DNA from 2 places in the Halanaerobium sp. ST460_2HS_T2 genome. Region 1 is predicted to be linked to the other one. Evidence: riboswitches for the same ligand, from Rfam matches in the RefSeq annotation. Region 1 holds a riboswitch; the other holds the start of a gene.
The links. A riboswitch is a leader RNA that binds a small molecule or an ion and turns the genes downstream of it on or off. The one in region 1 is predicted to bind S-adenosylmethionine.

Region 1 (3,350 bases):
CATTACTTTTCCGATGCTGCTAGAGCCTGATCGAGATCATTTTTAATATCTGCAATATCTTCAATTCCAATTGATAATCTGATTAATTCCGGCGAAATTCCTGTTTTCTTTAAATCTTCATCACTTAACTGCTGATGTGTAGTACTAGCTGGATGAATTGCCAGAGATTTTGCATCTCCAACATTGGCAAGATGTAAAAATAGTTCAAGCTGATTGATAAACTTCTCTGCTGCTTCTTTGCCACCTTTGATGCCAAATGCTACCATACCACCACTACCATTTTCTAAGTATTTTTTAGCATTATGATGTGTGTCATGACTTTCAAGCCCGGGATAACTAACCCAGTCAACTCTATTGTCAGCTGCTAAAAATTCTGCCACTGCCTGTGCATTTTGGGAATGACGCTCCATTCTTAAGCCTAATGTTTCCAGACCAGTAATTGTCAAAAAAGAATTGAAAGGACTGGGAGCACTGCCTAAATCTCTTAAAAGCTGTACTCTGGCTTTAATGATAAAAGCCGCTTCTCCAAATTCCTCCTGAAACTTAACTCCATGATAACTTGGATCCGGTTCCACCAACCCAGGAAATCTCCCTGTATCCCAGTCAAAATTACCACTATCAACAATAACACCACCAATAGAATTCCCATGACCGGCTATGTATTTAGTGGTCGAATGGATCACTATATCTGCTCCATATTCAAAGGGACGGCAGAGATAGGGGGAAGCAAAAGTATTATCAACTATCAACGGTACTCCTGCTTCGTGGGCAATTTCAGCAAGTCTCTCAAAATCAGGTACTGTTAGAGATGGGTTACCAATTGTTTCAACATAAAGAGCCTTTGTCTGTTCATTAATCTCCTTTTTGAAAGTTTCGGGGTCCTCAGAATCAACAAAAGAAACATCTATGCCCATATTCTTAAAGGTATGTTTAAAGAGATTATGGGTTCCGCCATAAATCGAACTGCCGCTGACAATATGATCTCCATTATTACAAATAGTTAAAAGGGCAATAACCTCTGCTGCCTGTCCTGAGGAAACTGCCAGAGCTCCTACTCCACCTTCTAGAGCAGCAATTCTTTTTTCCAGTACAGAATTAGTCGGATTTTGAATTCGAGTGTAAATATCACCGGCCTCTTTTAAAGCAAATAAATCTGCTGCATGGTCTGTGTCATCAAAAGTATAGGATGTTGTCTGATAAATTGGAACTGCTGCTGACTTTTTGTTCTGATCTGCCTCATAACCTGCATGTAATGCTAAAGTATCAAATTTGAATTTCATTTAATTTCCTCCTCTAATTTTCTCTTCTCTAATTAACAATAAATTTGAGTGATCACTCTACTTGCAGCCTGTAAATAAGTCTGTAAAAAATAAAAATCCCACTACCTAAAAGTAGGAGTGGGTAATTTACTTACTCCTTATCTCTCAGGAATCTTCCTGCTGGAATTAGCACCGGGCAGTAGCTAACTGCTGGTTGCCGGGTTTCAAAGGGCCAGTCCCTCCACCTCTCGCGATAAGTTTTATTGTTTTTTATAACTTTAACATAGATAAGTAATTCTGTCAAGAAATATTCTTTCTTTTGTTTTATTTAATACTAATCGGTAATTTCCCGCGGGCACTGATTTCTCCTTTTATCAAATCAACAGCAGCTTTCTGGCTGGCCGGACTGTAATCATAGGTTGTAATAAATGCCTGAGTTTGATTCAGATATTTATAATCATAGGGGTTACGAAGAGCAAGAACTAAAACATCATATTTTACAGCTAATTTTTCTGCAATTCTGGCCTGGTCTCTGTTTACTGCAGCATTATAGGTGCAGACAATAACTAAATCACTGTCAATTATTTTATTATTATTAACAGTAATCGTTTGTCCCTCTTGTAAAGTTATATTTTCTACCTTATTTAATTCTTCCTGTAAATATTTAAAAAACAAATTTCTTTTTTTATCGTCATCTTCAGCTAAAGAAACTCGCCCCATTTCAAAGTCAATTACACTGATCTTTTTTGATTCAATATTTTTTAGAGGCAGAACTCCTTCATTTTTAACCACTGTTACTGCATTTTCTGCAATTTCTCTGGCAATTTTTTGATGAGCTGCAAAATTAATTTTATTTTCATCTGCTTCTTTAAGCTCTGCCAGACTGATTCTCTTACCCTTTAGGCTTAAAATTCTCTTTAAAGACTGATTTATTCTCTCTTCGCTAATTCTTCCGTTTTTTACTGCTTTAATCACAGCATTAATTGCCTTTTTTTGTTTTTGGTAACTGTGAGATACTAAAACAGTATCACTCCCAGCTTCTATTGTTTTGACAGCTCCTTCTACAGTACCAAAAGTATTGACTATTGCATTCATTTCCATACAATCAGTAATAATTAAACCTTTAAAATTAAGTTCTTCCCTCAATAAATCAGTTAAAACAGCCTTAGAAAGAGTTGCCGGTATTCCTTTCTCCTTTTCGATTGTCGGAAAATATATATGGGCTGTCATTATACTGTCTACCCCGGCCTCAATTGCCTTTTTAAAAGGATAAAGCTCTACCCCTTCCAGACGACTGCGGGAATGTCTGATTACAGGTAAATCCAGATGAGAATCAACTGCTGTATCTCCATGGCCTGGAAAATGTTTAGCTGTTGCAATAACTCCTTTTGACTGCAGCCCTTTAATATAGGAAGTTCCCAGTTCAGCAACTAATTTAGGATCTTCTCCAAACGAACGAACTCCGATCACTGGATTATCAGGATTATTGTTCACATCAAGATCAGGAGCCAGGTTAACATTAATCCCTAAATTTTTTAGCTCATCACCTACAGCTTCGCCAGCTAAATAAGCAAATTCTTTATTATTAGCAGCACCAAGAGCCATATTCCCGGGGAAATGCGTGGCTCCTTTTAATCTAGTAACTGTACCACCTTCCTGATCTGCCGAAATAAAAAGCGGCAGCTTTGCCCCGGAGTTTACTGCCAGTTCCTGCAGCTGATTTGAAAGTTCTGCAGTCTGAGCTGGGTTCTCTATATTTCTGCTGAAATAAATCACTCCACCAATATGATAATTTTCAATCATATCTTTTATTTCTGAATCAACCTGCGGTCCTGAAAATCCTATCTGAAAAAGCTGTCCCACCTTTTCTTCCAGAGACATCTCTGCAATTTTAGAATTCATTAAAAAATCTCCTCCTAATTTTAAGAAATTAAAAATATCGAATTCCTGTTCCTGACTTACTGCTGAAGTAGTAAGAGATGAAAATAATATTATAAATAATAAAATTGTTGATAAAATAATTTTATTTCTCATTTGTAGTTCCTTTCTTCCCTTACTTTATTTTAAACTGCTCAACACTTTCCCTGGTAT
Region 2 (3,350 bases), on a different contig from region 1:
AATTTACTCCCAAATAAAAAATATCCTTATCAACACTGTTTTCGCTAATTACATAAGAGATTATTTCTTCATAAACAATTTTAATATCTTTTATCTTTGCAATCATAAAAAATTTTAATGTTAATCTTACTTTTCTATCTCCTAATAATTTTAAATTAGAATCATTGGAAAAATCATAAAATACTGCTTCAAAATCAGGAAGATACCTATTTAAATCATATTTCTCTATTATATTCTGATCAAAATAATCAGCAAAATTTTTTATTACAAGTCTTCCATTACCTCCATGGTAAAATAAAATTGGAATTATAAAAGATAAATTTTTAACTCCTTTACTTCGTTTTTCGCGCATCCAGATTTTAGCTAAATAATTAAATATCTGCATTACCGACCATCTGTCATTATAACTTTTGTGCTCAAAAAGAAAATAAACTCCATATTTTTTATCATCTAGATTTGATTTAAACAGTAAATCAGAATAATAACTGCTCTTTCCAGCATAAGAAACCGGTCTGGGATCAAGTTCACTGAAATCAACAAATTCTCTCAAGTTTTGCGGAAGATAACTCTGCAGAAAATTCCTTGTGATATCTAATCTGCCAAAGGTCTTCTTAAAGAAATCATCATGAGGTGTATTTGATTTTTCAGGCACGGCAATTTTCCCTTCTAAATATATTTTACCATAACTTAAAGCTTAAGTTCAATGATAATATAAATATTATACCATTATTTGTAAATTGTAGCAAATATAATATTTTATTTAGCTTTTCTTTTTTCTCTTTTCTTTTTGGCTGCCTCTCTCATATTTCTAAAATAAATACCTGCTCCACCAATTTCAGATGTCATCTGTCCATCAATAATATAATCAATTTTATCTTTGATTTCTTTTATTGAACTATCAAGTTCTTCAGCTTTTAAATTATAGAGTTCATTCTTAATTCTTTTTATATCATTTTTTAATTCTTCAACAGGAGCTTTAACTAAAAATTTCTTACCATTTAATAATTTAACTACTTTCATTTCAACTTCTATCAATTTTAATTCTACTTCAAATAACTTCAGTTCTTTATATTCCTTCTCCAATTCAGCAATGTCTTTCTGTAGTTCTAATAACATTTAATCATCTCCTAATATTATTTTTTAATATTAGAGAGGTAGACCCGGCTGAAAGTTATCCTAGATGCTCAGCCTTAATTTCTTCAATCTCTTCCTGCAGCATTTGATCAATTTTTGTGCTGTGATTTTCTCTTTTCTGCTTAACTAATTTTTCAAGCTTTTGATGCCACTCTTCTTCTGCATGAGGACAGAGAAACTGATCAAATCTTGTCTTCTTTTTAGCCATGGCTGAGCCAAAATCTTTATAGCCTAAAGTATTTCTTTTTACTTCACATTTACTGTCACAGACATTAAAGTACATTTCTTCTTTTTCACCTGGAGCAGTATTAAAAACTGTCAGACCAGTAGTATATGTCATAGTTTAAACCTCCTTTTTTAAACATTAAAAAAACTCTTCTCAATAAGAGAAGAGCTCATAAATAATCATCAGCATCTTTTCTTATCTTTCAGCACAACTGCTGCGAAAATTAGCACCTTCTCTGACGGGGGTTGCTGGGTTTCACCGGGTCCGTTCCCTCCACCACTCTTAATAAGATTAGATTTATTAAATTGTAATTATAGATTAACACAGAAGTTAATGAATAACAAAATATACTTAGATAATTTTTCCTGCAGGATTCTATTTAGATACAACTAATATTATAAATATCAGTTAATTAAAGATAAATAGGAAAAGGAGTTTTTAAAGTGAAATGCTTAATTTTATATTTTTCCCAAACAAATTCTACCAGAAAAGTCGCTGAAGCTATCGGCGAGGAACTGGCTGCCCATGAATGGTATCTAAAATTAAAAAATATTAAAGATGAGAAGGTTGATCATTTAGAAGAATATGATCTAATTGGATTTGGCAGCCCTGTTTATTATTTTAGACTGCCTTTTATAGTAGAAGATTATCTGAAGTCTCTGCCAGACTTAAATAATAAAGCTGTATTTTCTTTTATTAGTTATGGCAGCTATTATTTTAATGTGCCTTTTCAGATAAGAAAAATACTCAAAGAAAAAAATACAGTTAATCTGGGTTTCTATGCTGCCAGGGGTGAAGATAAATATTTGGGATATTTAAAAGAAGGAGTTCTCTTATCAGAAAGCCGCCCAAACAAAGATGATATCAGTCAGGCTAAAGAATTTACCCGCTACTTAATAGAATCTTTTCAGCAAAATACAGCTTCAGAAAATAATTATAGTTATAAAAGCAAAAATAAAAAGAATCTAATTTACAATATTGAATCTTTATTAACAAAAAGATGGCTTATAGATAAAATCTACACCAGACTCTTTTTCAGTAAAAAAAGCTGTACAGGTTGTGGTAAATGTGTCAAAGAATGTCCTCAAAATAACATTATTTTAAACAGCAAAAAAAGACCCCAATGGGGAAAAAGCTGTGAATTATGCTTTAATTGTGAGATGATATGCCCGGTACAGGCAATATACTCTTCAGCAGATATGAAAATATTTGATCCCGTTTTTAAATATAATGTTAGACAAGCTATAAATGATAATGAGATTAATTATACTGAAATTGACTATAAAAAAGGTGAAATTATAAAAAAATAGTCTTTAGTGTTCTAGCCCTCATAATAAACAAGCTGCTTTTTCAGCCTCCTGATTCCTCCTCTGGGATTCTCTACATCACCTTCATAGCGGGGTATAATATGCTGATGAAGATGCATCACCGTCTGCCCACCGGCATAATTGACATTAAAACCAATTCTGTTGTAGTATTTTAGTTTTCTCAGTTCTACTATATCCTTAAAGTGATCAGTTAGCTCATCGCATCTACTTCAAAGCCAGTTCAATCGCTTTTAAATAAGCTTTACTGCTTACAGTTGCCTCGGAGATGACATCTACATTTACTTTCTGTTCATCTATAACTCTGGCCAGAATTTTGTCTACTACCTCGGGCTGCGAGAATAAAAGATCATCAACTATTTCTATATCTGTAATCCTGTGGTCTTTAATAGTAACTTTAACCGTATTTGTCCATCTACCACCCTCATAGGTGCCGGTGTAAGTCCCATCAGTCAGAGCTGAAAGGTCAACCTCATTAATTGGCACCCGACTGCCTGAATCAAGACCGCGGCTCAGATAGAAAAGCCCACCTCCAGCAAGGAAAATTATAATTATCACTAGCAATAAAATTACTTTCCAGAATGTTTTCATTAGCCTTCACCTCGCTGCAGTTTTTCTGCAAATTCTTTAATATTTTCATCCTTAATCTCAGATTTGTTTTCCTT

Region 2: another riboswitch for S-adenosylmethionine. It lies ahead of DFR80_RS13485 (hypothetical protein); the one in region 1 lies ahead of DFR80_RS03610 (O-acetylhomoserine aminocarboxypropyltransferase/cysteine synthase family protein).

Annotation. Positions count from the first base shown of each region.
Region 1 is NZ_QPJF01000005.1:63,528-66,877, forward strand. Features, by position in the region: gene DFR80_RS03610 (O-acetylhomoserine aminocarboxypropyltransferase/cysteine synthase family protein) at 3-1,280, opposite strand; SAM riboswitch class I at 1,415-1,519, opposite strand; gene nagZ (beta-N-acetylhexosaminidase) at 1,584-3,293, opposite strand; gene DFR80_RS03620 (MurR/RpiR family transcriptional regulator) at 3,313-3,350, opposite strand, start outside.
Region 2 is NZ_QPJF01000035.1:5,337-8,686, forward strand. Features, by position in the region: gene DFR80_RS13475 (Rpn family recombination-promoting nuclease/putative transposase) at 1-652, opposite strand, end outside; gene DFR80_RS13480 (hypothetical protein) at 757-1,116, opposite strand; gene DFR80_RS13485 (hypothetical protein) at 1,172-1,474, opposite strand; SAM riboswitch class I at 1,553-1,652, opposite strand; gene DFR80_RS13490 (EFR1 family ferrodoxin) at 1,804-2,670, shown strand; partial or broken gene DFR80_RS15490 (HIT family protein) at 2,682-2,864, opposite strand; gene DFR80_RS13500 (FMN-binding protein) at 2,893-3,276, opposite strand; gene DFR80_RS13505 (flavodoxin domain-containing protein) at 3,276-3,350, opposite strand, start outside.